DNA from 3 places in the Gordonia sp. McavH-238-E genome. Region 1 is predicted to be linked to each of the others. Evidence: riboswitches for the same ligand, from Rfam matches in the RefSeq annotation. Region 1 holds a riboswitch; each other region holds the start of a gene.

Region 1 (9,714 bases):
TGACGTCTCCCAGCGAGAGGTCGAGGTCTTCTTCGAGGATGCCGCGCAGGGCTTCGGTGATGTGGTCGGACATGTGGTGACTCCTGAGATGGGGTGTTCGGTCGAAAGTATCGGGTGATCAGCGCGGGACCACGTACGGGGCGACGCTGCCGAGTTTTTCGCAGGTCTCGGTGAACTCGCGCTCCGGCGTGGACTGCGCGACGATCCCGGCGCCGGCACGCAGCCACGCGCCGTCTCCGGAGGAGAAGATGGTGCGCAGCGCAAGGGTGGCCTCGAGTTCGCCCGTCGATGCCGCGGTGAGGATGGCGCCGGAGTACAGGCCACGACGCCGCGGCTCGAGGCGATCGATCGCCTCCACCGCCGGGGTCTTGGGGATCCCCGACGCGGTGATCGACGGGAAGACGACTTCGAGTGCACGCCAGGGTGATTCGTGAGCAGCGAGGGTGCCGCGGACGGTCGAGGCCAGGTGCTGGACGCTGCCTCGTTCGCGGACCTCCATGAACTCGCTCACCGCGGTGGTGTCGTCCGCTGCGATGGACGAGATCTCGTCGAAGCACGCCCGCACCGACATGGCGTGCTCGGCGATCTCCTTCGCATCGGAGAGGAGGTCGGCGCGCGCCGCCGCGTCCTGATCCGCCGAGATGCCGAAAGCCCTTGTCCCGGCAAGCGGTTCGGTGACCACCGTCCGGTCGTCATGCACCGCGACGACGAGCTCGGGGCTGAATCCGGCGGCCTGGAGGTCGCCGAGCGAGAGCAGATAGCTGCGGGCGGGATTGTTGTCGGCCCGGCCGCGCGCGTAGGTTGCGGGGATGTCCACGTCGAACGGGATGTCGACGGCGCGGGAGAGGATCACCTTCTGATACCGGCCGGCTTCGATCTCGGCGACCGCAGTCGCCACCCGCCCCCGGTAGTCGTCGGGGTCCGCCTGGACATCCACCGGTCGCGACTCTGCCGAAACAGTTGCCTGCGAGGCGATCTCGAGAAGACGACGGGCGCGATCGGCGTCGACGGCGCCGGTGTCGACGCCCTCGGCATCGACGGTCACCTCGAACTCGGGGACGATGAGGTGCGCCAGGACGGTGTCCTCCGGGACGCGGTCGAGGATGCCGTGATAGGGCGCGCAGAAGTCGAAGCCGACCCAGCCGTAGACGCGCCAGTCCGGGATCGACAACGAAGCGGTCGCGGCAGCGAGCGCGTCGGCGGGGTCGCCGCGCCACGGCGTCGTCGTCCGGTCACCCTGATCGTCGACGATGACCTCGCTCCGCGTCACGACCACACGAGCACGCACCCCGGCCGCGAAGGTCCATCGCCGGTCGCGCTCGTAGACGACATGATCGCCGAACTCGCCGGAACCCGCCCAGGCGGCCGTGATCCGCGCAGCATCGGACTCACCCAGCGGCGAGGCGGGCGCGAGCAGGTCGACGAACTGCGCGGCGTGCGATTCGGTTGTCAGCGACATGTCCTTCGTTCCTCCGGTCGTGATGCACTCGAGCACCGATGATCATAGGGAAGCTTAGGGCAGCCTAATCAAACAACCCCCCACGGTCGAGAGCGGGCCCACCGTCCCGCATCGACCGGTAAGGTTACCCTATCCTGGCTGTGTTTGAATGAACTCATGCCGACGCACCTCGACCACGTGACCGATCTGCTCGACGGTTTCTCACCCCACACCGATGCACAGGCCCAGCGATACCGGGACGCGGGTGTGTTCCTCGGCCGCCCGCTGTTCGCGGCCCTCGACGTCGCGGCCGAGCGCTCCCCCGATGCGCCCGCGGTGACCGACGCATCCACCGACGGTCCGCGAACGCTCACCTACGCCGAGTTCCGCGCCGCCACCCTGCGCCGGGCCGCCGGTTTCGTCGACGCCGGTCTGCGGCCCGCCCAACGGGTCGTCCTGCAGCTCAACAACTCCCTCGACTTCGCCGTGACCCTGTTCGGCCTCCTTCGCGCGGGTGTCGTGCCGGTGATGACACTGCCGGCGCACCGGATCACCGAGATCGCCCATCTCGCGACCGGCTCGGGCGCGGTCGCCTACATCGGCGAGGACGGCCGCCGGGGGTTCGACTTCCGCGACCTCGCGGCCGAACTGCAGTCGCGGGTGCCCGACATCGCGCAGGTCTTCATCTCCGGCGATCCCGGCCGGTTCGCGGCGCTGCCCGACGCCGACCCCGCCGCGACCGCGCTCCCCGACGGCCCCGACCCCGGTCTGCCTGCGCTGTTCCTGGTCTCGGGGGGAACCACCGGCCTGCCGAAACTGATCGCCCGCACGCACGACGACTACGACCTCAACGCGCGGCTGTCGGCGGGCATCGCCGGCCTCACCGCCGACGACACCTACCTCGTCGCGCTGCCCGCAGCACACAACTTCCCGTTGAGCTGCCCGGGCATCCTCGGCGTGGTCGGCGTCGGCGGGCAGATCGTCTTCGCCGACAACCCCAGCCCGGACAACACCTTCGACCTGATCGAGCGACACCGCATCACGGTGACCTCGCTCGTCCCCGCCCTCGCGCAACTCTGGTGCGCGGCGACCGAGTGGGAACCCGCCGACATCAGCTCGCTGCGCCTGCTGCAGGTCGGCGGCGCCAAGTTGGCCCAGCCCGACGCCGTCGCCCTCGACGCCGCACTCGGCCCCGTCGCGCAGCAGGTGTTCGGGATGGCCGAGGGTCTGATCTGCTACACCCGTCTCGATGAACCGCGCGAGCTTGTTCACCAGGTGCAGGGTTCGCCGATGTCGGAGCTCGACGAGGTGCGCGTGGTCGACGAGGACGGCGACGACGTCCCCGATGGCACGGAAGGTGAACTCCTGGTGCGTGGGCCGTACACGATCCGCGGTTACTACCGGGCCGCAGCCCACAACGAGAAGTCCTTCACGCCGGACGGTTTCTATCGCTCCGGCGACAAGGTGACGAGGCTGCCGTCGGGCCAACTCGCGGTGACCGGCCGCATCAAGGACACCATCGTCCGAGCCGGCGAGAACGTCGCTGCCGACGACGTCGAGGAGAACCTCCTCGCCCACGACTCGGTCCGACAGGTGGCGGTGGTCGGCCTACCCGACGACGCACTCGGGGAGAAGATCTGCGCCGCCGTGGTGCTCTCGCACGAGCACCCCCCGGCCCAGCCGCTGGAGCTCGCGACCATCCGCACGTTCCTCGCCGAGCGCGGACTCGCCTCGTTCAAACTGCCCGACGCGGTGCGGATCGTGACCACCCTCCCGGTGACCGCGGTCGGCAAGATCGACAAGAAGGTGCTGCGCGAGACCCTGCTCGCCGACTGAGCCGGCGCACCCCTCACACCGGAGCGAGGGTGACGATCCCGGGATGGCTGTCGAGGTAGCGCTTGGTGAACGTGCACACCGGACGCAGCCGGGCGCCCTGTTCGCGGGTGTAGTGCACGACGGTGCGGGTGAGCCGGGTGGCGAGACCGTGTCCGCTGTACTCGTCGTAGAGCACGGTGTGCAGCACGGTGATGGTCGTCTGACCGTCGGCCGTCTCGGTCGTGTAGCCGAGAACGCCGACCAGATCGCCGGCCACCCAGAGTTCGAATCGGTCGCGGTCGGGGTTGTGTACCACCTGCGAGATCTGTTGCAGAATCGACTTCGCCGACTGTGGTGGTCGCTGACGATGCTTGCGGAGCACCCGACCCTCCTCACCTCGTGATCACGGACATCGGACCACCGGCGCGCGCCGCCCTGACTCGACATGACACCCGCCTGTGATCCGGGTCACACGGTACCTTACGGAACCGTAACTGCCGACCCCATGGCTCGGTTGTCGCATATCGATACGGTTCGCCGCACCCTGCCCGCCCGTCCCGTCGGGCGATGTAGGGTTGCGGACGCACGACAACTACACACCGCGGGGGCTCTCACGATGACCGAGGGCTGAGATGGCGACGGGCGGTCGCCGACCGCTCGAACCTGTCCGGGTAATGCCGGCGTAGGGAGATGAGCCATGGGTACATCTGTATCCGCCGCACACAACAGCAGCGCGCCCGCCGATTCCGGGTTCCTGACCCTCGGTCCCATCGAGGGCAGCGTCAAACACCACCTCTCGGTCGACGATCTGCGCGTGCCGCAGCGCCGCATCCACCTCACCAATGGTGAGCATCTCGACGTCTACGACACCTCGGGGCCGTACACCGACGACGCGGCACACATCGATGTCGAGAAGGGCCTCGCACCCATTCGCGACAGCTGGCAGAGGCCCGACCCGATCGACGGCGCGAGCACCCAGCTCGCCTGGGCGCGAGCCGGGATCGTCACCGCCGAGATGCGGTTCATCGCCGCCCGGGAGGGTGTCGACGTCGAACTGGTCCGCTCCGAGGTCGCGATCGGGCGCGCGGTGATCCCGGCGAACCACCGCCACCCCGAGTCCGAGCCGATGATCATCGGAAAGCGCTTCGCGGTGAAAGTCAATGCGAACATCGGTAATTCGGCGGTCCGGAGCTCCATCTCCGACGAGGTCGAGAAGATGGTGTGGGCCACCAGATGGGGCGCCGACACCATCATGGATCTGTCGACCGGCGCAGACATCCACACCACGCGGGAATGGATCATGCGCAACTCGCCGGTCCCGGTCGGCACCGTTCCCATCTACCAGGCACTCGAGAAGGTCAACGGCGACCCCGCCTCACTGACGTGGGAGCTGTACCGCGACACCGTCATCGAGCAGGCCGAACAAGGCGTCGACTACATGACCGTCCACGCCGGCGTCCTGCTGCGGTACGTGCCGCTGACCGCGAAGCGCGTCACCGGCATCGTCTCGCGCGGCGGTTCCATCATGGCCGCGTGGTGTCTCGCACATCACCGGGAGTCGTTCCTGTACACGCATTTCGACGAGCTGTGCGAGATCTTCCGGCGCTACGACATCACATTCTCCCTCGGCGACGGTCTGCGCCCGGGGTCGATCGCCGACGCCGACGACGAGGCACAGTTCGCCGAGCTCCGCACCCTCGGCGAACTGACCACGATCGCCAAATCGCATGGCGTGCAGGTCATGATCGAGGGACCGGGGCACGTCCCCATGCACAAGATCGCGGAGAACGTGCGCTTGGAAGAGGAGCTGTGCGAGGAGGCACCGTTCTACACCCTCGGCCCCCTCGCCACCGACATCGCACCCGCGTACGACCACATCACCTCGGCCATCGGGGCAGCGATGATCGCCCAGGCCGGCACCGCGATGCTCTGCTACGTGACTCCGAAGGAGCACCTGGGACTTCCGGACCGCGACGATGTCAAGGTCGGCGTGATCACCTACAAGATCGCCGCGCACTCCGCCGACCTCGCCAAGGGCCATCCGCGAGCCCAGGAACGCGACGACGCACTCAGCAAGGCGCGCTTCGAGTTCCGATGGACCGACCAGTTCAACCTCGCGCTCGATCCGGACACCGCTCGCGCGTACCACGACGAGACACTGCCCGCCGAGCCTGCCAAGACCGCCCACTTCTGTTCGATGTGTGGGCCCAAGTTCTGCTCGATGCGGATCTCGGCAGATGTCCGCGCCTATGCCGAGGAACACGGTCTCGTCACCGCCGAGGACATCGACCGCACGATCGCGGAGGGCATGGCCGCGAAGTCGGCGGAGTTCACCGAGGCCGGGAACCGCGTGTACCTGCCGCTCGAGACGGTTGGTGGCGAGTGATGCGCACAGTCAACGCGAAACAACGCACAGTCGACGGAGATCGACGCACGGTCGACAAGGAAGGCTTCGTGGAACTCCCTGTTGCGCAGCCCGGTTCTGCTCCCGTTCGGGTCCTGACCATCGCCGGATCGGATTCGGGTGGTGGTGCGGGAATCCAGGCCGACATGCGCACCTTCGCCCTGCTCGGGGTGCACGGGTGTGTCGCGGTGACTGCGGTGACCGTCCAGAACTCGCTGGGTGTCCGCGGTTTCGAAGAGATCTCACCGCAGACCGTGGCGGCGCAGATCGACTCCGTCGCCGGTGACATCGGTGTCGCCGCGGCGAAGACCGGCATGCTCGCGTCGGCACCGATCATCGAGGCCATCGTCGAGCAGTGCGGCGCGAGCGGCATCGGCCGCGATGCATCCGTCCCGCTGGTGGTCGACCCGGTGTGCGCATCGATGCACGGAAACCAGCTGCTCGCCGACTCCGCGCTCGACACGTTGCGTCACAAGCTGTTCCCCCTCGCCACGGTCGTGACACCCAATCTGGACGAGGTCCGCTTGATCACCGGCATCGAGGTCACCGACGCCGATTCGCAGCGCGATGCCGCCAGAGCACTGCTCGATCTCGGGCCGCGGTGGGCCCTGGTCAAGGGCGGGCACCTGCGGACGTCGGATCGGTCCCCGGACCTGCTCTACGACGGTGACCAGTTCATCGAACTCAGTCATGAGCGGATCGACACCCCGCATGATCACGGCGCGGGCGACACCCTCGCCGCGGCGATCGCGAGCGCCCTCGCACACGGCTACCCGGTCCCCGAGGCGGTCGGTTTCGGAAAGGGTTGGGTCACGCGCTGCCTGGCCGCCGCCTATCCGCTGGGTGCCGGCCACGGCCCGGTCAATCCGTTGTGGCGACTGAGCGCGGGGCCCGCGGACTAGCCGACCGTCCGGTCGCTCCCCGTCATTTCTCCCAGCCGATGTCCTCGATCGGGCCGATGTAGAACTGACCCGCCCCGTAGTTCGCCAGCCCTTCCTTCACCGCCACCATGGCGGGACCGTTGAACAGTGGCAGGTTCGAGAACTGCTGGAACGCCTCGTGTTCGACCCGGTTCCCGGCGGCTATCTGTGCTGTCGGGTCACCGATCTGCGACATGGCCTCGATCTGCGCATCCAGCTCGGGTGTCCCCGCGCCCGCGGGGTTGAATTGCGAGTCGCTGCACCAGACCTGACAGAAGTAGGCCATCCCGAACGGATCGCTCGAGGAGAAGCCCATCATGAACAGGTCGAACTCCTTGTTCACCACGACCTTCGAGAAGTCCGCTGACGGTCGTTGGGTCACGACGAGGTCGATGCCGACCTTGCCCAGGATCGCCTGCAGGGCGCGTGACAGGTTGGCGCTGGTGGTGTCGTCGCCGACATTCGGCAGGGTCAGTGACAGCCGCGTCCCGTCCCTGGTCCGGATGCCGTCGTCTCCGATGCGCCACCCCGCCTGGTCGAGCAGACCCGAGGCGCGATCCGGGTCGTAGGAGACCACACCGGCCAGGTTGTCCCGATAGCCGGGTTGGAACGGATACAGCGACAGCGATCCGGGAAGTTCCTCGGTGTAGTTGAGACCGGTGAATCGGATGCGCGCCAGTGTTTCTCGGTCGATCGCCGTCATCACCGCCTCGCGCACGGCCCGATCGGCGAGGATCGGGGCGTCCAGGTTGAGCGCGAGCAGGGCCTGCTGAGGCGAGGCGGCCGTCCGGATGTCGATCCCGTTCATGGTCAGCACGCGGGCACGGGCATCCTTCGCCGCCACTCCGGCGACGTCGATCTCACCGTTCTGGAAGGCGTTGAGTGCAGCCTGCGACTCGAGCTGCCGGAACACCCGCCGGTCGAGTTTGCCCGGCTTGCCCCACCATTTCGGATTGCGCTCGAACACAACCGTTCCCGCGTTCGGATCGTAGGACGCGATCGTGTACGGCCCGGCTCCCCATTCGGGGTGCGGGTTCGTGACGTATCCCTTGTTGTAGGTGTCCGGGGAAGTCGCCTTCGGATGAAGCACCAGATTGAACAGACCGTCCGGCCACGCACACACGCCGTCGAACCGCACGATCGCCTGCCGGTCGTCGATCCCCCGGGTGACCGAGCCGATCTGGCTGTACCCGTCGGTCGAACTCACGATGTATCGGTCGTCGATTCCCCTACTGGTCCGCCAGGTCTCGACGAAGGCCCGATAGTCGATGGGCGTCCCGTCGTTGAAGAACGCCCGCGGATTGATGGTGTAGGTGACCACGGTGTCGCCGTCGACGGTCTCGGCGCGGACATCGGTGAGGTAGTCGGGGTTGGGCGAATACTCGCCGTCCGGTGAGAAGTAGGCCAGATTCGGGTTGTACCACCGCCACAGCGCCAGAGTGTAGGCCGAAGCGTCGGCGTGGAAGGTGTTCCACTGCGCGGACACCTCGGTGATGGCGGTCGTGAGACTGCCCCCGTCGCGGAGGTTCTCGCGCGGCTGCGGATTCAGCGACGCGCCCTCGGTGGTCACCGCTGACGTGTCGAGCGCGGCACCGCATCCCGCGACGGACCCGACCGCGATCACCACCACCGACACTAGGATCCAGAACCGTCTCACGTCGATCCCCCCGGGCCGGGGTCGAGCTCCACGAAGTGGCAGGCCGCTCGGTGATCGGTGTGCGGATCCTGCACGGTCGTCCGCAATCGGGGGGTGACCGAGCGGCAGAGTTCGCGTCGCGCGTCGTCGAGGTCCCGGTGCAACGGGCAGCGGGCGGCGAAGCTGCACCCGACGATGTCCTCGGTGGGACTGGGTTGTTCGCCCCTCAGCACGATCGGCCGACGCTCGCGTTCGATTCGCGGGTCGGGGATCGGGACCGCAGACAGCAGGGCCCGTGTGTAGGGGTGCAACGGCCGGGTGAAGACGCGTTCGGTCGGCCCCGCTTCGACGATCGCCCCGAGATACATCACCGCGATCCGGTCCGCCAGCTGGCGCACCACCGACAGGTCGTGCGCGACGACGAGGTAGGCGACGTCACCGTCGGACTGCAACCGCCGGATGAGGTTGACGATGTCGGCCTGCACGGAGACGTCCAGCGCGGACAGCGGTTCGTCGAGGATGATCAGTTCCGGATCGGTGGCCAGGGCCCGGGCGATGGCCAGTCGCTGTTTCTGCCCGCCCGAGAACGCGGCCGGGAACCGGTCGGCGTGGACGGGGTCGAGGCCCACCCGAAGCATGAGATCGGTGACGGCGCGCTCGGTCTCGGCCTTCGGGTGGCCGAGCGCACGGAGTGGTTCGGCGACGATGTCGAAGGCGGTGAAGCGTGGGTCGAGAGCGTCCGAGGGGTCCTGGAAGACGATCGACACCTTCTGGCGCAGCGCTCGTGCGGCACGCGAGCGGACCGACGCCGGGTCGACGCCGCCGATGCGGATCACGCCGGCCGGCTGGGCGAAGTTCATGATCTCGAGCAGGGTCGTGGACTTCCCGCTTCCCGATTCGCCGACGATCGCCATCGACTCACCGCGTCGTACATCGAAGGAGATGTCGTCGACCGCGCGGACCGAACCGACGGGGCGCCGAAGCAGGCCGCTGGTGAGCGGAAAGACCTTGACCATCCGTTCGACCTCGAGAACTGTTGCTGACGAACGATCTTCGTCGCCTCGAGGGGACGGCGCACCGAACCCCGGCGTGTCGAACACCGGTCCGTCGAACACCGGGGTTCCGCCGAGCCGCCCGTCCGCTCCGATCTCGTCGGCACGGATGCAGGCGGCGCTGTGCCCGGGAGCCGTGTCGTCCTCGACACCGTCGCCGTCCCCCACGAGTGGTCGCAGTTCCGGTTCGGCGCGCAGACAGTCGTCGACCGCGAGTGGACATCTCGGTGCGAACGGGCAGGCGTCGTCGAGGTCGATGAGAGCCGGTGGCGCACCCGGGATCGGGGTGAGCGTGTCGGTTCGGCGGTCGACCCGCGGAACCGCGCCCAGCAGACCGATCGTGTACGGCATCCGCGGACGGACGAATATCGGTTCGACATCGGCGGTTTCGACCGCCCGACCGGCGTACATCACCACGACGTCGTCGGCGGTGCCGGCGACCACCCCCA
Region 2 (9,714 bases), on a different contig from region 1:
CTCGGTGAACAGATCGTCACCGCGGCGGTCGCCGCACTGATGCCACGAACAGGATGGATGGGACAGATGAAGAGGGTGCATCTCATTAACCGATTTCGGTCGAAGAACGGATGACCGACTGGAGAGCGCAACCGACCCGCAGCGGGGGGTCGGTCAGAGTCAGACCCCGCTGCGGCGGGTTACGAGAACGCTCGTGATGCACAACATGATCGGTCCACCATAGACCCGAGGTATCGACCGGGCAAACGTGTTTGCCCGACGCCGGCGGTGAGCCGCTACAGCATCCCGGCGAGGTCGCGGGCCGCGGCGGCCGGGTCGGCGGCCGCGGTGATGGCTCGGACGACGACGATGCGCTCGGCGCCGAGTGCGGTGACCTCGCCGACGCGGCCGGCGTCGATCCCGCCGATGGCGAACCACGGCTTCGGCGATTGTGGTGTCCCCGACAGCATTTCCGAAGTGGCGGAGACGAGGTCGAGGCCGGCGGCGGCGCGGCCGGGTTTGGTGGGCGTGGTCCAGCACGGGCCGACGCAGAAGTAGTCGACGTCCTCGTCGGCGATCGCGGCGGCGGCCTGGTCGGAGTCATGGGTCGAGGCGCCGATGACGACGTCCGGGCCCACGATCCGGCGGGCCGCCGACGCCGCGAGGTCGCCCTGTCCCACGTGCAGGACATCGGCGCCGGAGAGCGCCGCGATGTCGGCGCGGTCGTTGACCGCCAGCAATGCGCCGTGCGCATCGGCGACGGCCCGCATCCCGGCGAGGATCTCGAGTTCCTCCCGCGCCTCGAGGGTCCCGAACTCGCGTTCGCCCGGTGAGTTCTTGTCACGGAGCTGCACAATGTCGACGCCGCCCGCGAGCGCGGCATCGACGAAGTCGAGGAGGTCGCCGCGTTCGCGCCGGGCGTCGGTGCACAGGTAGAGGCGGGCCGCGGAGAGCCGACGACGACGGTCCGCCGCGCGGCCGGAGTCCGCGGACGCTGACGTGGTGGGGTTCGGGGTCGTCACGCCGACCAGGCTAACCGGACGCCCGAGGCCCGGGCGTAGGGTGGACCGCACGAACACACGGGAGTCCGGATCGGCCGGGCTGAGAGTGCGGACCCATCCGCTGACCGTCGAACCTGATCCGGGTCATTCCGGCGAAGGAAGGTGATTCCAGCGTGAATTCCCCTCAGCAGAAGCCTGCGCACCGCCCGCTCACGGTCGTGGGCGGCGGCGTCATCGGGTTGACGTGCGCGCTCGCCGCGGCCGACGCCGGGTGGCGGGTTCGCGTACTCGACGCCGGCACCGAGGAGCGCGCCTCGTGGGTCGCGGGCGGCATGCTCGGTTCGCTCGGCGAGGGAATCCCCGGCGAGGAGGCATCGCTCGCCCTGTCGGTCGAGTCGGTCCGCCGCTGGCCTGCGCTCGTGAAGCGACTCGACGATCCGGCCGTCGTCACCGCCACCGACTCGCTCTTCGTCGCGGCCTCGGCCACCGACATCGAGTATCTGCGGCACCTCGCCGACTTCGTCTGGTCCGGTCAGCCCGGCACCGATGCCGCGCTGCAGCCGGTGACCGGCCGCGACATCCGAACACTGGAACCGTCACTGAGTTCTCGACTCGTCGGTGGCTACCGCGCGATCGGGGAATGGTCGGTGGACAACCGCCGACTGCTCGAGGCGCTGCGCGCCGCGGCCACCAGTGCCGGCGTCGAGCTCGTCTCCGCTCGCCTCGAGTCCCTGTCCGATGTCGACGACCTGGGCCCTGACGCGCAGGTCCTGCTCGCCGCCGGACTCGGCACCGCGGCACTGTGGCCGGACGTCGACCTGCACCCGGCCAAGGGGGAGATCCTGCGGCTTCGTCGCACGCGGTGGTCGGTGCCCCCGCCCGACCACGTCGTCCGGGCTCGCCTGCACGGCCGCGCCGTGTACGTGGTCCCGCGCGAGGACGGGGTCGTCGTCGGGGCGACCCAGTACGAGGCGGAGGGGATGGCCGACCGGACGCCGCAGGCCGGTGGGGTCGCCGACCTGCTGGCCGACGCGATCGAGGTGATGCCCGGGCTGCGGACGTATGAGCTGACCGAAGCGGCGGCCGGCCTGCGGCCGTGCACCGCCGACGGGTTACCGCTCGTCACCCGCGTGGACGCCCGCACGGTCGTGGCGACCGGGCACGGACGCAATGGGATCGTCCTCGCTCCCGGTACCGCGGAGCGGGTCCTGTCGATCCTGGAAGGAGTCGAGGAATGAGTATCACGGTGAACGGCGAGACAGTGGACGTCGAGGCCGACGCCTCGGTGCGCGATGTGGTCGCCGGACTCGGGTTGCCGGATCGCGGGATCGCGGTCGCGGTGGACGGCGCGGTCGTCCCGCGCGGCCGCTGGGACCGGCACACCATGACCGATGGCGCCGTCGTCGAGATCGTCACGGCGGTGCAGGGTGGCTGACCAGTTGACACCCGACCCGTTGCGGATCGGCGGCCGCGAGTTCTCGTCTCGGCTCATCACCGGCACCGGTGGCGCGTCGAATCTCGCGACCCTGGAACGCGCACTCGTCGCGTCGGGTACCGAACTCACCACCGTCGCGGTCCGCCGCGTCGATGCCGCCTCGGGCACCGGGGTCTTCGACCTGCTGCGGAGGCTCGACATCGCGGTTCTGCCGAACACGGCGGGGTGCCACACCACCGCCGAGGCGGTGCTGACCGCGCAGTTGGCGCGCGAGGCGTTCGAGACCGACTGGGTCAAGCTCGAGGTGGTCGCCGACGAGCGCACCCTGATGCCCGACGCCATCGAGCTCGTCGACGCGGCGGCCGCCCTGGTCGCGGACGGATTCGTCGTCCTGGCCTACACGAATGACGACCCGGTCCTGGCCGCACGACTCGCCGATCTCGGCGTGGCCGCGGTGATGCCACTCGGCTCGCCCATCGGGACCGGCCTCGGAATCCTCAACCCGCACAACATCGAGATGATCGTCGACGACTGCCGCACCCGCTTCGACGACCCGCTGCCGGTCATCCTCGACGCCGGCATCGGTACCGCGAGCGACGCGGCCCTGGCGATGGAACTCGGTTGCGACGGAGTACTTCTGGCCACCGCGGTGACCCGCGCGGAGAACCCCGAACAGATGGCGACGGCGATGCGGCATGCGGTGATCGCGGGCCGGCTGGCCGCGCGGGCGGGCCGGATCCCCAAGCGCTTCTGGGCCCACGCGTCCTCGCCCGGCCGGGAGCAGAGCTGACGGTCGCCCGCGACAGGCCGTCCGAATGACGGACCGGGCCGCTCCGGCTTGGACGGCTATGGTCGAGGCGTGTTGCGGGTAGCGAATCTGACGAAGGACTTCGGCGGTCAACGCGCGGTCGACGACCTCACCTTCGAAGTCGGGCCGGGACGGGTGACCGGCTTCCTGGGGCCCAACGGTGCGGGCAAGTCGACCACGATGCGCATGATGCTCGGTCTCGATCGCCCGACCTCGGGTACGGCCACGATCAACGGTCAGCGCTACCGCGACCTCGACCACCCGCTGCGTCAGGTCGGCGCGCTGCTCGACGCCCGGTGGGTGCACCCGAACCGCAGTGCGCGTTCTCATCTTCGATGGCTGGCGGCGAGCAACCAGATCCCGGTCGCCCGGGTGGACGAGGTGCTCGAGACGGTCGGGCTCACCTCGGTGGCCAAGAAACGCGCGGGCGGCTTCTCGCTCGGCATGTCGCAGCGACTCGGGCTGGCGGGTGCCCTCATCGGCGACCCGCACACGCTGTTGTTCGACGAGCCGGTCAACGGCCTCGACCCGGAGGGGATCGTGTGGATCCGCGGGTTCATGCGCAAGCTCGCCGCCGAGGGTCGAACGGTGCTGGTGTCGAGCCACCTGCTCACCGAGATGTCGCTCACCGCAGATCATCTCGTCGTCATCGGGCGGGGGCGGCTGATCGCCGACTGCTCGGTGGGTGAGTTCACCGGACGGGCTCGGCAGTCCGTGCGGGTGCGCGGCCCGCAGCTGGAGCAGTTGCATGCCGCGCTCGCCGCGGCGGGGCTGAACCCCGCACCGGGAGACCCGGATGATCGCGGGCGTCCGGTGATGCGCATACCGGACACCACAACCGATCACGTCGGCGATCTCGCCGCCGCCGCGGGCATCACGTTGCACGAGCTCTCCGCCGAGTCGGCGTCGCTCGAAGAGGTGTTCATGTCGATGACGGCCCACGCTGTCGACTACACCGCCACCGACAATCAGGGGGGAGTGAGCCGGTGATCGCCGCGATCAACGCCGAACGGATCAAGCTCGCCAGCACGCGGTCGCCGTACTGGTGCCTCGGTGTCGTCGTCGTGCTGGGTCTGGGCATTGCGGTGCTGCTCGGTGCTGTCGCCGGAACCTCGTACGGAAGTCCCGGCGAGGCCGACACCCTCACCGGCGACTTCCTGATCGGCGTCGACCAGTTCGGGGTCGCGGTCCTGGCGATCATGGCGATCCTGGGTGTCACCACCGAGTATCGCTTCGGCACCATCCGCCCGACCTTCGCCGCGATTCCGCGCCGCCCACGGGTCCTCATCGCGAAGGCGGTCGTGTTCGGCGGACTCTCGTTCGCAGTGGTCGCGATCCTGTGCGTCGTCGCGGTCGTGGTCGCGCAGATGCTGTCCGGTGTCGGGGTCTCACTGACCGGGTCCGAGACCGTCCGACATCTCTGGGGCACGCCGGTTTTCGCGATGCTGTGCGCGCTGATCGGCCTCGCGGTGGGGGCGCTCGTGCGGCATTCGGCGGGCGCGGTGGCGATCATGCTCGTCTGGATGCTGGCCCTCGAGCGCATCGTGTCGGTGCTCCCGCGTGTGGGTGAGCACATCGTGTCGTTCCTGCCGTTCCTCAACGGCTGGAACTTCCTCGCGGGTGGCAGCGACACCTTCCACTGGAACGCCTACGGATCGTTGCTGTACTTCGCGGCGTTCACTCTCGTGCTCCTGGCGGCGGCGGTGGCGGTCACGAACGCCCGGGATGCGTAGTTCGCGTACTTCGATCCGCTGATGTCGAATCCGGGATTCGCTGAGTGCTGGCCACTGCCATCCGGTTGGACCACATTGGTGCTTCGGCGCGGCCCATTGTAGGGACCGGCAGACTAAAATTCGCGGTTATGTCCACGAATTGGCCGCTTGTCGAGCGCGATCGGGAGTTCCGCACGATCCAGGCGGCACTCAGGGGTGAGACGACCGGTTGTGGCGTGGTCCTGACGGGCGACTCCGGCGTCGGCAAGACCACCCTTGCGCGGCATGTCACCGCCGAGTTGCCCACGGGGGTGCGATGGGTCGCGGGTACCGAGTCCGCGCGGTCGATCCCGCTGGGCGTCTTCGCTCATCTCGTCGGCCCGGCGACGTCGAGCGATCCGGTCACCTATCTTGCGGCAGCGCGTGAATCACTGCTCGCCGACGGCGATGTCGTCATCGGTGTCGACGACGCCCACCTCCTGGACGAACTGTCGGCGACGCTCCTGCATCAACTCGCGATCGACCGTGCGGTGCACATCGTGGCGACCGTGCGCAGCGGCGAGACCGTCCCGGATGCGGTGACCTCGCTGTGGAAGGACAACCATCTCACGCGGATCACGTTGTCGCCGTTCACCAAAGAACAGAGTGTCGAGCTCATCGAGTCCGTGCTCGACGGCCAGCTCGAGGAGCACTCCGCGAATCTCATGTGGGAGGCCTCCGGTGGGAACGCACTGTTCCTCCGGCATCTCGTCGACGGCGCCCGGCAGGCCGACACCCTGCGGCAGGTCAACGGTGTGTGGCAACTCCGCGGGCGTGCCGCCATCACCTCGGAGCTCGCGTCGCTGCTCGAGGGCCGGATCGAGCAACTGGACGGTTCGGTCCTGGGCGCGCTGAAGTACTTGAGCCTGTGCGAGCCGCTCGACATCGACGTCCTCGCCGAACTCGCCGGTGAAGAGGCCGTCGAGGAGGCCGAGATCGCCGGCTTGGTGCGCATCACCCGCGACGGGCGGCGCCTCGATGTCGCGTTCCACCACCCGCTGTTCGGCGAGGTCATCCGACGCCGGCTGGGTCTGGTCTCGTCGCGACGGCTGCGCGGCCGACTCGTCGAGGCGCTGCGGTCACGTCCCACGAACACTCCGGCCGAACGCATTCGTCTCGCCGACCTCGCGATCGAGAGCGACGTGGAGATCGATCTGTCGTTGGTGCGGACAGCAGCCCGCGACGCACTGAATCTCGCGCAGACACCACTCGGCGAACGCTTTGCGCGCGCGGCACTCGACGAGGGCGGGGGACTCGAGGAGGCCGAGCTGCTCGCGCGGGCGGTCATGTGGCAGGGGCATCCGGATGAGGCGCGGGACATCCTGGCGCGGTTCTCACCGGATGACCTCGACGAGGGCCGGCTGGTGCTGTGGGGCAACTCGATCATCGGCAACACATTCTGGGCGCTCGGTGATGCCGAGCGGGCCGACGAGATACTGCAGCTGCTGACCGAGCGCGTCACCCACCCCGCACTCACGCCGATCGTCACCGGAATCGCCTCGGCATGTGCGCTTTTCGAGAATCGGATCGACGAGGCGATCGCGCTGTCCGACTCCGTCCTGGCCGAGTCCAAGGTGCTTCCCTGGGCGGTGGAATGGGCGGTGTTCGGCGGCAGCCTCGCCCGCGCGGTGGCCGGCCGGGGAGCGGAGGTCCGGGCGCTGGCCGAGCACTCACGGGAGGTCGAGGTCGACGGGTTGCTCCGGTTCCCCACCGGCTTCGGCGAGACCCTCGCGCTGACCCTCACCGGCCGGCTCGGCGACGCGGACGTCGCGGCGGGACGCTTCGTGTCCGCCGCTCAGACCGCGCAGTACCTGGGCTGGGCGATGTCGGGAATCCTGGTCGCGGCAGTCGAACTCGCGCGCGGATCGTGTGCGTCGGTGACCCGTCGGATGGAGCAGACACTCGCGATTCTCGACAGCGGCCGGTTCTCCGAGTCCTGGAACTTCCCCGCCCACATCTTCCTGGTGCAGGCCCTCAGCGCACTGGGGCAGGCAGACCGTGCCGGCGCCGCGCTGGCCAAGGCGCGGGAGAAGTCCGGCACGCACGTGGCGGTGTTCGGGCCGATGCTCGCCATCGCGGCGGCCTGGCAGGCGGCCGCGGCCGGAACCGTCACGCCCGCCGTCGAACTCGCCCATTCCGCGGCGGCGTCCGCGCGCGCCGCGGGTCAGTTCGCGGTGGAGGTCGAGGCATTGCACACCGCGGCACGCTTCGGTGAAGGGGGCGTCGCCGATCGGCTCGCCGAACTGGCGGAGCGCGTCGACGGTCCGCTGTCGGACCTGTACGCGCGTCACGCAGCGGCGCTGCGTGACGGCGACGCGGTCGAACTCGATCTGTGTTCGGCGGCGTTCGAGGACGCCGGGGTGTGTCTGTCCGCCGCCGATGCGTCGGCGCAGGCCAGCGTTTTGCACGACGCGGCGGACAAGCGGTCGGCGACCGTGGCGTCGGCCGCGGTGGCGAACCGGCTGGCGTCGGCGTGCGGAGGCCTGCGGACACCGGCGCTGATCTCGGCCGCGCAGCCGTTGCCGCTGACCTCCCGCGAGCGCGAGATCGCCAACCTCGCGGCAGCGGGCCTGTCCAACAAGGACATCGCCGAACGGCTCACCGTGTCGGTCCGCACCGTCGAGGGGCACCTGTTCCGCGCGTACACCAAGCTCGATGTGGGCGACCGCGCCGAACTGGCCGAGCTCCTGCTCAAAGACGCTCGGCCGCAACCGCGCTGACATCCACCCGTAGAAAAAGACAGTCGACGGCATGTCGGCGGTGTCGCCCTGACGGGTTGTTTTCAGGGGGTGCGCCGGCGGCTCAGTCGCCCGGCCGGCGAAGGGCGGTGATCACCTCGTCGTCGTCGACCTGGGCGAAATCCTCGTAGGACAGGCCGACGGCGCGGAACGGTTCCGGCGTCACGAGAACGATCACCTCGTCGACTCCGCGGTCCCGTAGGCGGTGAACCGAATCCGACGGTGCGGTCGGTACGGCCACCACCACGCGGGCGGCCCCGACGGCCCGGACGGAGTCGACCGCCACGGCCATGGTCGATCCGGTGGCGAGTCCGTCGTCGACGAGAATGACTGTCCGGCCGAGGAGTTCGGCTTCCGGGCGGTCGCCGCGATAGCGTCGTTCGCGATCGTGCAGAAGACGGCGTTGCCGGTCGGCGGCCTCCTCGAACTCGGCGCGGGACACCCCGAGGTGACGGGGCATGTCGTCGTTGACCACCAGATGGCGCGCGGTGACCGCGCCCATCGCGAACTCCTCGTGACCCGGCGCCCCGATCTTGCGGACCACCAGGACATCCAGGTCGCAGGCTCCCGCCGTCCCTGCGATCGCGTCGGCCACCTCCCGCGCCACGGGGACCCCACCGCGGGCGAGGCCGAGGACAACGGGTGGCGCGAGGATGTTCGCCACCGTGACGACCCGCGCACCCAGCAGGCGGCCCGCCTCGCGGCGGTCGGCGAAGGTGCGCGGGCCCATCGTCCGGCCTCAGACCCGCACTGCGGGACCGACCTTCAGTGCAAAGCTCGGCAGGTCCGCGAGACCGATGGTCGCCTCGTAGGTGCGGTCGTAGCCCGTGCTGCTGATGCGCCAACCGTCCGCGGTGCGACGGTAGGTGTCGTCGTAGAACGCGGCGCCGATGAGCATGAACGAGAACTCGGCGACGATGACCCGGTCCTGGAGGTACCAGCGACCGTGTGCGGTGTCGCCGTCGATCTCGATCTCCGGGTGCGCGACACGGTGTTCGGTGATCACCGCGGGTCCGACGTTCGTCTGCATGTACCCGACCAACTCGTCCCGGTCGGAGAAGCTCAGTCCCTCACCGTAATTGCCGGTGACGTCGTCGGTGAGGGTCGATGCGAACGTCGTCCAGTCCTTGGTGTCGAGTGACCTCAGATACCGGTATTTGAGGTTCTCGATCGCCCGGAGGTCCTCGAGTCGACCGTCGGATGCACTCACTTCGTCCTCGTTCCCGGCAGGATTCCCGCGTCGATGACGGCCTTCACGACCGGCCTGGTCCGCGCCAGCAGATCGTCGGTGCCGGCCCAGATGGACTCTCCCGCAGCATCGGTGGTGGCCTCGATGTCGTCGTAGGTCGCCGCGCCGGAGGCGGTGAGTCGGTGCCCGTCGTCGACGCGTTCGGCCAGCCCGGCGTCGGCGAGACGATCGACGCTGTCCTCCCAGTCCTGCTCGGACCACCCGCGGGTCAACAGCACGATGCGTTTGCCGAGTGTGCGCCGCCGGACGGTGGGGTCGGGCAGCTGTGCCTCGTGGAAGACGGCCGCGTCGAATCCGTTGAGTCCATGGAGCGCGAGGGCGGCGATGTGGTTGTCGCCGCGCCATTCTCGGAGTACCGCGATGGCGTGCCACAGCCGCAGTCGTGCGGTGTCGGGCGTCGGAGCCGTCGACCACGCGGCGGCCAGCGGGCGACCGCCGAGCGGCAGGCCGGCCGCGAGATCGTAATAGGCAGAAGCGAGTTCATCGAGCTCTGCATCGTCGATGGAGTCGCCGAGGATGTCGCGCAGCGAATCGTCGAGCATCTGGTTGCGCCGGTCGTGGACCCGCTCGAGCCCGGCGTCGATGGCGGCCGTCCAACTCTTCGCGATCAGTTCGGGGTTGAAGTTGTAGAAGGCGGAGGCGACGACCGAGGCCGTGCACGGGCCGAACGGCGCACCCCGCGCACCGACGTAGAAGGCGTACGGATCGAGCCCGGTGTCTTCCTGTGCGCCTTTCAGTCCGGGGTTGAAGTAG
Region 3 (9,714 bases), on a different contig from region 1:
CCTGCGGGCCATCGGTTACCGCGGCGTGCCCGTCACCGACCTGCCGTTCGACGAGGGACACGGCGTCGTCCCCAACACCGAGGGACGCGTCCAGACCGCCGCCGGTGGTGACGTGATGCCGGGCCTCTATGTGACGGGTTGGATCAAACGCGGAGCAACGGGGGGTATCGGCATGAACCGCATCTGTGGCCAGGAGACCGCACAGGCCGTCATCGCCGACTTCGTCGCCGCGGCCTTCGACGATCCGTCGACCTCCCGGGACGACGTCGCCGCCCTGGTGGCCGATCGCGGCGCCAACCGCATCGATCTCACCGGGTGGAAGGCGATCGACGCCGCTGAGAAGTCCGCGGGCAAGGCCGCCGGCCGGGTCCGCGCGAAGTTCGTCAATGTCGCCGAGTTCGAGGCGGCTGCCACCGCCGGAGCTCAGTGATGCGGATCGCACTGCTGTCCTACCGCAGCAAGCCCCACTGCGGCGGACAGGGCGTCTACGTCCGTCATCTGTCCCGCGAACTCGCCCTCCTCGGCCACAGCGTCGAGATCTTCTCGGGGCAGCCCTATCCCGAGCTCGACCAGGTCGCGATCGACGCCGGCGTCACCGTCACCAAGGTGCCGAGCCTGGGCCTCTACGACGAGCCGGATCCGTTTCGCACGCCTCGCCCGGGCGAATACCGCGACTGGATCGACGTTCTCGAGGTGGGCTCGATGTGGACGGCGAGCTTCGGCGAACCGCTGACGTTCAGCCTCCGAGTGGCCAGGCTCCTCAAGGAGAGGCGCGACGACTTCGACATCGTCCACGACAACCAGTGTCTCGGTTACGGATTGCTCGACATCCAGAAGGCGGGCTTCCCGCTGATCGCGACGATCCATCACCCCATCACGCGCGACCGCACGCTCGCGGTGAAGGCGGCGAAGGGATGGCGGAAGATCAGCGCGTGGCGGTGGCATTCGTTCCTGCGGATGCAGGGTCGGGTCTCGCGGCGGATTCCGGAGCTGCTCACCGTTTCCCGGAGCAGTGAGGTCGACATCCGCAAGGCGTTCGACATCCCGTCGGGTCGCATCACCACGATCCCGTTGGGCGTCGACACCGAGATCTTCACGCCGGCCGCAACCCGGGTGTCCGGTCGCATCGTGTGCGTCGCCAGTGCCGATGCGCCGTTGAAGGGTGTGTCGTACCTGTTGGAGGCGGTTGCGAAGCTGTCCTCCGAGCGGGACGTCGAATTGGTACTGGTGTCCAAGTTGGACCCGAACGGCCCGTCCGCGAAGATGATCGACGATCTGGCGATCGCCGATCGCGTCTCGGTGGTGTCCGGTCTCGAGGACGAGGAGATCGCCGGCCTGCTCGCCTCGGCCGAGGTCGCGTGTGTGCCCTCGCTCTACGAGGGTTTCTCCCTACCCGCGGTCGAGGCGATGAGTTGCGGTACACCGCTGGTCGCCACCCGGGCGGGCGCGATCCCGGAGGTCGTCGGAACCGCCGAAGAGGCCGCACTGTTGGTGCCGCCGAGGGATTCCGGGCGCCTCGCGCAGGCGATCGGCCGTCTGCTCGACGACGCGGACCTGCGTGGGCGTCTCGGCGACGGCGGCCGTCGTCGAGCCGAGGAGAACTACAGCTGGGCAGCGGTGGCCGCGAAGACGGCTGCTCACTATGAAACCGTGCTCGCCGGACACCGGCGGGCAACAGAAGGGACGACGAGTGCTCACAGTTGATTTCGACCGGCTTGGCGTTGGACCGGGCACCAAGGCGATCGACATCGGGGCGGGGCAGGGTAGGCATTCGTTCGAGATGTTCCGTCGCGGCGCCGAGGTCATCGCCTTCGACATGTCCGAGAGCGACATGTCCGACGTCGGCGAGATGTTCGACGCGATGATGGCCGAGGGACACGTGCCGGCATCGGCGAAGGCCCGCGCCGAGGTCGGGGACGCGCTCCGGCTTCCATACTCGGACAACAGCTTCGATGTGGTCCTGATGAGCGAGATCCTCGAGCACATCCCGACCGACGAAGGCGCGATCACCGAGATGGTGCGCGTCCTGAAGCCTGGGGGAGTCGCCGCGGTCACCGTGCCGCGCTACTGGCCGGAGAAGGTGTGCTGGGCCCTGTCCGACGAGTACCACGAGGTCGAGGGCGGGCACGTCCGCATCTACAAGGCATCCGAACTCGCGGGCAAGCTGCAGCGCGCCGGACTCGAGGTCACCGGCACCGACCACGCGCACGCACTGCACGCACCGTATTGGTGGCTGAAATGTGCTGTGGGCGTTGAGAACAAGGACAATGTCCTGGTGAAGGGTTATCACCAGCTGCTCGTCTGGGACATGATGAGCAAGCCGTGGCTGACCCGCGTCGGGGAGCAGGTGCTCAACCCGCTCATCGGCAAGTCGGTGGCCCTGTACCTGCGCAAGCCCGAGACCGCCACCGCGTCTTCATGACGAGGCCCTCCAGGACGGGAGTCGCATGACGACCGCTCCGGCGGTCCCCGGTGTGGTCACGGCCGAGCAGATGCACGCCACCGGCGCCGCGATCGTCGGCATGCAGGAGGAGTCGGGGGCGCTGCCCTGGTTCCCCGGCGGGCAGACCGATCCGTGGGATCACATCGAATCGGCGATGGCGCTGTCGGTCACGGGTTTTCACGCCGAGGCCGAGGCCGCCTACGACTGGTCGCGACGTAAGCAGCGCGACGACGGGTCCTGGCCGATCCGTACCGTCTGCGGCAAGGTCGAGGACGCCGGGACCGACAGCAACTTCTGCGCGTACATCGCGGTCGGGGTGTGGCACCACTACCTGATCACCGGTGACGACGCGTTCCTGCAGAAGATGTGGCCGGTCGTCTGGTCGGCGATCGACTGTGTCCTGCGTTTCCAGCGGGAGGACGGGGCGTTTCGCTGGGGTGGCGACCACCGCACCGGAGCGATGTTCGGCGAGGCCCTGATCACCGGCAACGCCAGCATCTTCCAGGCTCTGGACTGTGCGATACGCATCGCGGGCGAGATGGACCAGCCCGACGAGACCTGGACAGCCGCACACAGCCTGCTCGGGGATGCCATCCGGTCCGATGTCGGGCGCGAGGAGTGGCAGATCTTCACCCCGCCGTCCGAGCATTCGATGGACTGGTACTACCCGATCCTCGGCGGAGCCGTGCGGGGCCGCGAAGGTCAGGAACTGATCGCTCGCCGCTGGGAACAGTTCGTCGTCCCCGGCAAGGGTGTCCGATGCGTGGACCATCGGCCCTGGGTGACCGGTGCCGAGACCTGTGAGCTGGCCCTTGCTCTGGACTCGCTCGGCGACACCGCCGACGCCATCGAGCTCATCGCCTCGATCCAACACCTCCGTGATCCGGACGGATCGTATTGGACCGGGCTGGTGTTCGCCGACGGCAAGCGCTGGCCGGTCGAGAAGAGTTGCTGGACTTCGGCCGCCGTCGTCCTCGCGGCCGACGCGGTGAGCCGGACGAGCGTCGCGAACGGGATCTTCCGGGATGTCCGTCAGCGTCTGGTCGCACCGACACCCTGACCGGTGACCCGGCGGGCGGTCATTCCGCGAGCGTCGAGCCCGAGTCGCTCTGCTCGGCAAGGGCGCGCCGGGCCTCGTCGTGCAGCACTGCTCGCAGATCCTCTTCGAGCGCAACGAATTCCGGTGAGGTGAGGACCGCGAGTTCCCGCGGCCGCGGGAGCTCGACGCGCGCTTGGCGGACGACGGCCGCCGGTCGGGCGGACAACACGATGACCCGGTCCGAGAGGTAGATGGCCTCACGGATGTCGTGGGTGATCATCAGCACCGTCCACCGGTAGCGTTGCCAGACCGACTGCAGCCACGACTGCATCTCCGTCCGGGTCAACGAGTCCAGGGCGCCGAACGGTTCGTCGAGCAGCAGCAGATCGCGGTTCTGCACGACCGTGCGGAGCAGGGCGGCCCGCTGTCGCATCCCCCCGGACAGCTGAGACGGGCGCGCGTCCTCGAACCCGGACAACCCGAAGGTGGGGAAGAGCTCCGCCGCCCGGCGACGGGCATCGGCTGCCGGCACACCCTGTACCTGCAGGCCGAGGATCGTGTTGTCGAGGATCGTGCGCCAGGGGAACAGGAGATCCTTCTGCGGCATGTACGCGCAGTGTCCGGCGATCGCGGCGTCGCCGCCGACGGTGACGCTGCCGGAGTCGGGTACGTCGAGCCCGGCGAGCATGCTGAAGATGGTGCTCTTGCCGCAGCCACTCGGTCCGATGACGGAGACGAACTCGCCGGGCTCCGCCGTGAACGAGACCGCGTCGAGCACGTGACGCGGAGGTTGCTCGCGGCCGCTCCGGGGGAAGGATTTCGTCAGCCGGTCCACGACGAGCCGGCGAGCGTCGTCGGTCATGAGGGCTCGGTCTTCTCGGCACGAGCCCACGGCACGACGACGCGTTCGATCGCGAATGTCAGCAGATACAGCCCGACGCTGATGACGGCCGTCACCAGCACGGCCGCGAGCACGAGGTCGGTGCGGAACGAGTTCTTCTGGAGGCTCATGTAGATGCCGAGCCCCTGGCTGGCGCCGACGTACTCGGCGAACACGGCACCCACCACCGCGTAGGTGATGCCGATCCGCAGCGCCGTGAAGAACCGGGGGAGCGCGGACGGCAGGCGCACGTAGCGGAAGATCTGCCGGCGGGTGGCGCCCATGCTCCGCAGGAGTGCGCCGGCCTCGCGATCGGCGGCCGCGAACCCCTCGATCAACCCGATCGCCATCGGGAAGAAGGTGACAAGGGCGATGACCAGCACCTTCGGGAGCACGCCGAAGCCGAACCAGATGATCATGAGCGGGGCGATCGCGATGATCGGCAATGTCTGCGACGCGACGAACAGGGGCACGAAGGCTCGCCGCAGGGTGGGGGAGAAGTCGACGATGATCGCCAGTACCCATGCCAGGACCAGTGACACCGCGAAGCCGATCAGGGTGACCTGAAGCGTCGCCCCGGCGTGCACCCCGATCTCGTCCCGATGCGCCCACCCCTGTGCCGCGACCCGGGACGGCGACGGCAGCAGTTGCGGTCGGACCCCGCTGAGGTCGACATAGACCTGCCAGGCCGCGACGAGTACCACCACCGCCACGATCGCGGGCGCGGCCCGCCGGAGGCCGGTGCTAGCGGGACGCGTCGAGGTAATCATTGGTGAAGTAGGTCGACCAGTCCGGCTCGGCTGTGAGCGCGGACCCGTCCGGACCCGTGAGAAGCCCACTGCGGTAGAGGAACCCGGAGTTCCCGGCCCACTGCTCGAGCGTCTGCCCGCCCACCCGGCCGTTCGCGTCTTTCATGTACTGGGCGGCAAGCATCCGCTGGCTCTCGACGACCAGCTTCTCGTCGTTGAACGCGCCCGGATTGGCGGCGATGAGGTCGCGGGCGGCGGCATCCGGGTCATCGGCCGCAGCCTGGTAGCCGCGTTGCAGCGCCCGTACGAACGTCGCCGCACGCTCCGGGTTCTCGTTCAGCCAGTCCTCGTTGGCGTCGACGACGATCGCGTAGGCCTCCGGGAAACCGAAGTCCGTGTAGTGGAAATACCTCATCGGCGTTCCGTGGTGCTCGGCCTCGATGCCCTCCCAGGCGAGATACGAGACGGTGAAGTCCGCCTTCCCGGAATAGACGGCCTCGTATGCGGAGGTGCCGAGGGTGACCGAGGTGAATTCACCTGTGCCGCCGTCGTTCCGGATCACCCGCTTGAGTGTCTCCACCTCACCGGGGTCACCGAACCCGGCATAGGTCTTGCCGTCGAGGTCCTTCGGGCTCGTGATGTCGTCGCGGTCGGCGCGGACACCGATACCTGTCGCCCACCGCTGCAGTGGTGCCAGCACGGAGATCGTGTGCGCGCCCGATGCCCGAGAGAAGGTGGACGAACTGTGGGTGCTGATCCCGAATTCGGCGTTCCCCGCGTCCACGACGGTGTCGACGGAGGTGTTGTTGTAGGGCAGGATCTCGACGTCCAGGCCGGACTCGGCGAAGTACCCGCGCTGTTGCGCCACGAACAGGCCGGTGTGATTGGTGTTCGGGGTCCAGTCGAGCGCGAACCGGATGGTGTTGTCGGAGGCGGTGTCCGACCCGCACGCGGTGGCCGTCGACAACACCGCGACGGTGGCAACGAGGCAGGCCAGGACACGGCGCGCGCGGCCGGTCATGCGGCGGGCCATGCGTAGGGGTTCAGCGCGGTGTCCCAGAACATGAGCTCGTACCGGGTGGCGATGGTGAACGCCGCGGACATCGCAGCCCGTTCCGACGCGCCGGCCGACGCCGCCGCCGCATCCACCAGTTCCCTTGCCCGGGCGGCGGATTCCTGGAACTCCGGGGCGTCGTAGGTGGTCACCCACTGGGCATACGGGTGCTTCGGGTCGGCGGCGAGGACCTCGGCGGCGCTCGCCGCCAGTCCCCGGCCGACGTCGGCGTAGATCCAGAAGCAGGGCAGCGCCGCGGCGGCGCCGACCGCGTACGACTCGGTCGCTGCGGTGGCGATCAGGTAGGACACATAGGCCAGGCACGCGGTCGACGGCTCGGGCTCACCCTGCCGCGGCGGCAACTGGCCGCCCCCGAGCAGGTCGCCGTGCAGGGCGACCTCGACGGTGGCCGCGGTCGACGACGAGTTCGCCCAGAATGCCGCGGTCTGCGGGTCGGGCGACTTCGACGCCAGGATCGCGAGTGCTTTCGAGTACCCGGCCAGGTACAGCGAGTCCTGCTCCAGGTAGGTGCGGAACACCTCGAGGGGCAGCGTGCCGTCTCCGAGGCGGTGCAGGAATTCGAGATCGTCGATCGACGCTCGCAGAGCTGTCGTCTGTTCCCACAGGTGGTCGGTGAAGCGGCCGGGATCCGGCGCGTGCGCATGCAAAGACATGACATCCCTTCGTCAGCATTACCTGGACAGGTTCTCGGGTCTCATCTCAGCCCCGCAGTTGCGGAGCACCCCGTGTCAGAACGCACCCAGGCTAGCAGAGGGATTCGGGCCTCTACACGACTGCCGGAGCGATACCCAACTTTCCCGCGAGTTTCGCGAGGTAACCGGTCGCGCGCTCCACCGAGTCGTCGGGCAGGCCGTACAGCACTGTCGTGACACCGATCTCGCGCCACTTCTCGAGTTTCTCGGGAATCGGTCGGAAGTCGAGGACGACGATCTCGGGATCGCCGGTGCGACCCGCGTCGGCCCAGATCTGCTTGAGCAGCGACACCGAACCCTCGATGTCCTCCTCGCCCGGGGTGGTGATCCAGCCGTCCGCGCTGCGCGCGATCCACTTGAAGTTCTTCTCGTTGCCCGCCGCACCCACCTGGACCGGGATGTGCGCCTGGGTCGACTTGGGCCACGCCCAGCTGGGACCGAATTGCACGAATTCGCCGTCGTATTCGGCTTCTTCCTCCGACCACAGCGTCGACATCGCCTCGAGATACTCGCGCAGCATGGTGCGCCGGCGCTTCGGCGGCACGTTGTGGTCCGCGAGTTCGTCGAGATTCCAGCCGAATCCGACGCCGAGGGTCACCCGTCCGTTCGAGAGGTGATCGAGGGTCGCGATGGTCTTGGCCAGCGTGATCGGATCCGATTGCACCGGAAGGGCGACCGCCGTGGCCAGACGGATGCGTTCGGTGACCGCGGCGGCGGCGGCCAGCGATGTCCACGGGTCGAGCGTGCGCATGTACCGCTCGTCGGGCAGGGTCTCGTCACCGGTGCGCGGGTGCGCCGCGTCGCGCCTGGTGGGGATGTGCCCGTGTTCGGGAACGTAGTAGGAAGCGAATCCCGCGTCCTCGATGAGTGGGGCGAGGACGTGCGGCTTCAATCCGCGATCACTGGTGAACTGCACGATCCCGAAATCCATGGTGCCCTCCGACGGCGTCGTTCGGCCGCCCGGGATGGCCGGACGGTTGACTGGACACCAGTCTAGGTGATCGGCGTCACTCAGACCAGAGGAGGACCGGGGCTCGGACGCGGTCAGTGGCGTGGATCGGTGCGGAACCCGGGGAGGATGAAGACCTCGAGGTGTCGTCGGACCTGGGATGCGTCGTCGATGTCGACGGTCTCACCCGGCGACGTACCCAGGCTGATCAGCACGCGGGCAACCCATTCGGACACCTCGCGCAGGTCATGTCCAGGATGGATCTCGCCCCGGTGCGCGGCGTGCTCGACGAACGGGAACCAGAACGCGGCGAGGTCGGGGACGAGCTTGACGACGCCCACGCCGGCGCATTCGGCGAACTCGGTCGGTTCGTCGGTGCGCAGCCGCATGAGCAGGGTTCCGGGGTCGTCGTACGCGCCGCGGCCGATCCGCACACCGGCAGTGAGCCGGCCCGCGAAGTCGTCGATCCCGTCGAGTTCGGCGCGTGCGTCCCGCCAGAAGGACTCGGTGAGGCGCACGATGGTGGCACCGATCATGGACGGTTTGTCGGGATAGTGCCGATAGAGCCACGCGCGCGAGACCCCGGCCGTCTCGGCCACCTGCTGCATCGTCGTCGCGCGAATCCCCTTGTCGGCGAGCAGCTTCTCCGTCGCATCGAGTAGGCGGTCCTGGACCGTGGTGGTCGGGGCTTCGGTCACGGACACTCCTGCGGTCACGGTCTGCGCGCACTGCTGCGTACTCGTCGGCGGTTCCGGCGAACGGACGACGGCGTCGTAGACAGTTCGCGGATTCTGTGTACACGATACGTCGCATCGTGTAGACACAAACCAGAATGTGTCTACACGCATGACCGAGACCCATACGACCGAACCACGACGTGTCCGACGAGGGGGCAGTGTGCCTTTACCAACCACCGCGATCATCGGGGCCGGCATCAGCGGTCTGACCGCAGGCAAGATGCTCACCGATTACGGCGTTCCGTACACATGCTTCGAGAGTTCCGACCGGGTCGGCGGCAACTGGGCGTTCGGCAATCCGAACGGCCACAGCAGCGCATACCGCTCGTTGCACATCGACACCTCCAAGCACCAATTGTCGTTCCGGGACTTCCCGATGCCCGACGAGTACCCGGACTTCCCGCACCACACCCAGGTGAAGGCCTATCTCGACTCGTACGCGGAGGCCTTCGACCTCTACTCGTCGATCGAGTTCACCAACGGCATCGAACACGCGACCCGACTCGACGGCGGCGGCTGGGAACTGCAGACCCAGCTGGGCGAGCGACGCCGGTTCGATCTGCTCGTCGTCGCCAACGGGCACCACTGGGACCCCCGGTGGCCGGACTTCCCGGGCGAGTTCGACGGCATCGAGATGCACGCCCACCACTACATCGACCCGCGCACCCCGCACGACTTCATGGGCAAGCGCATCCTGGTCGTCGGACTCGGCAACAGCGCGGCCGACATCGCCGTCGAGCTGTCGTCGAAGGCACTGGACAACAAGCTGACCCTGTCCACGCGGTCGGGTGCATGGATCGTCCCGAAGTACTTCGGCGGCAAACCGGCCGACAAGTACTACCGGTCGACGCCGTACCTGCCCACGTCGTGGCAGCGGAAGTTCGTCCAGGTCATGCAGCCCGTGACGGCAGGACGTCCCGAGGACTACGGACTACCGACGCCCAATCACAAGTTCTTCGAAGCACATCCGACCCAGTCGGTCGAGCTGCCGCTCCGGCTCGGCTCCGGTGATGTCATCCCCAAGCCCAACATCAACCGATTCGACGGGTCGACGGTTCACTTCGACGACGGCACCTCCGATGATTTCGACATCATCATCTACGCAACGGGATACAACATCACCTTCCCGTTCTTCGATCCCGAGTTCATC

The links. A riboswitch is a leader RNA that binds a small molecule or an ion and turns the genes downstream of it on or off. The one in region 1 is predicted to bind thiamine pyrophosphate.
Region 2: linked by a shared signal. The riboswitch ahead of thiO (glycine oxidase ThiO) and the one ahead of thiC (phosphomethylpyrimidine synthase ThiC) in region 1 are both predicted to bind thiamine pyrophosphate.
Region 3: linked by a shared signal. The riboswitch ahead of MHN80_RS04260 (TenA family protein) and the one ahead of thiC (phosphomethylpyrimidine synthase ThiC) in region 1 are both predicted to bind thiamine pyrophosphate.

Annotation. Positions count from the first base shown of each region.
Region 1 covers NZ_JAKRFE010000007.1:55,321-65,034, forward strand. The annotation lists gene MHN80_RS11780 (acyl carrier protein) at 1-73, opposite strand, end outside; gene MHN80_RS11785 (salicylate synthase) at 119-1,459, opposite strand; gene MHN80_RS11790 ((2,3-dihydroxybenzoyl)adenylate synthase) at 1,616-3,274, shown strand; gene MHN80_RS11795 (GNAT family N-acetyltransferase) at 3,288-3,635, opposite strand; TPP riboswitch at 3,845-3,959, shown strand; gene thiC (phosphomethylpyrimidine synthase ThiC) at 3,951-5,639, shown strand; gene thiD (bifunctional hydroxymethylpyrimidine kinase/phosphomethylpyrimidine kinase) at 5,639-6,559, shown strand; gene MHN80_RS11810 (ABC transporter family substrate-binding protein) at 6,582-8,234, opposite strand; gene MHN80_RS11815 (ABC transporter ATP-binding protein) at 8,231-9,714, opposite strand, start outside.
Region 2 covers NZ_JAKRFE010000024.1:27,231-36,944, forward strand. The annotation lists gene thiE (thiamine phosphate synthase) at 276-1,001, opposite strand; TPP riboswitch at 1,049-1,159, shown strand; gene thiO (glycine oxidase ThiO) at 1,154-2,218, shown strand; gene thiS (sulfur carrier protein ThiS) at 2,215-2,415, shown strand; gene MHN80_RS24160 (thiazole synthase) at 2,408-3,205, shown strand; gene MHN80_RS24165 (ABC transporter ATP-binding protein) at 3,275-4,213, shown strand; gene MHN80_RS24170 (ABC transporter permease) at 4,210-4,956, shown strand; gene MHN80_RS24175 (LuxR family transcriptional regulator) at 5,085-7,694, shown strand; gene MHN80_RS24180 (phosphoribosyltransferase) at 7,777-8,442, opposite strand; gene MHN80_RS24185 (nuclear transport factor 2 family protein) at 8,452-8,922, opposite strand; gene MHN80_RS24190 (hypothetical protein) at 8,919-9,714, opposite strand, start outside.
Region 3 covers NZ_JAKRFE010000002.1:457,675-467,388, reverse strand. The annotation lists gene MHN80_RS04295 (FAD-dependent oxidoreductase) at 1-430, shown strand, start outside; gene MHN80_RS04290 (glycosyltransferase family 4 protein) at 430-1,704, shown strand; gene MHN80_RS04285 (class I SAM-dependent methyltransferase) at 1,691-2,422, shown strand; gene MHN80_RS04280 (prenyltransferase) at 2,448-3,503, shown strand; gene MHN80_RS04275 (ABC transporter ATP-binding protein) at 3,523-4,344, opposite strand; gene MHN80_RS04270 (ABC transporter permease) at 4,341-5,132, opposite strand; gene MHN80_RS04265 (ABC transporter substrate-binding protein) at 5,107-6,132, opposite strand; gene MHN80_RS04260 (TenA family protein) at 6,129-6,839, opposite strand; TPP riboswitch at 6,827-6,922, opposite strand; gene MHN80_RS04255 (LLM class F420-dependent oxidoreductase) at 6,952-7,809, opposite strand; gene MHN80_RS04250 (TetR/AcrR family transcriptional regulator) at 7,923-8,531, opposite strand; gene MHN80_RS04245 (NAD(P)/FAD-dependent oxidoreductase) at 8,725-9,714, shown strand, end outside.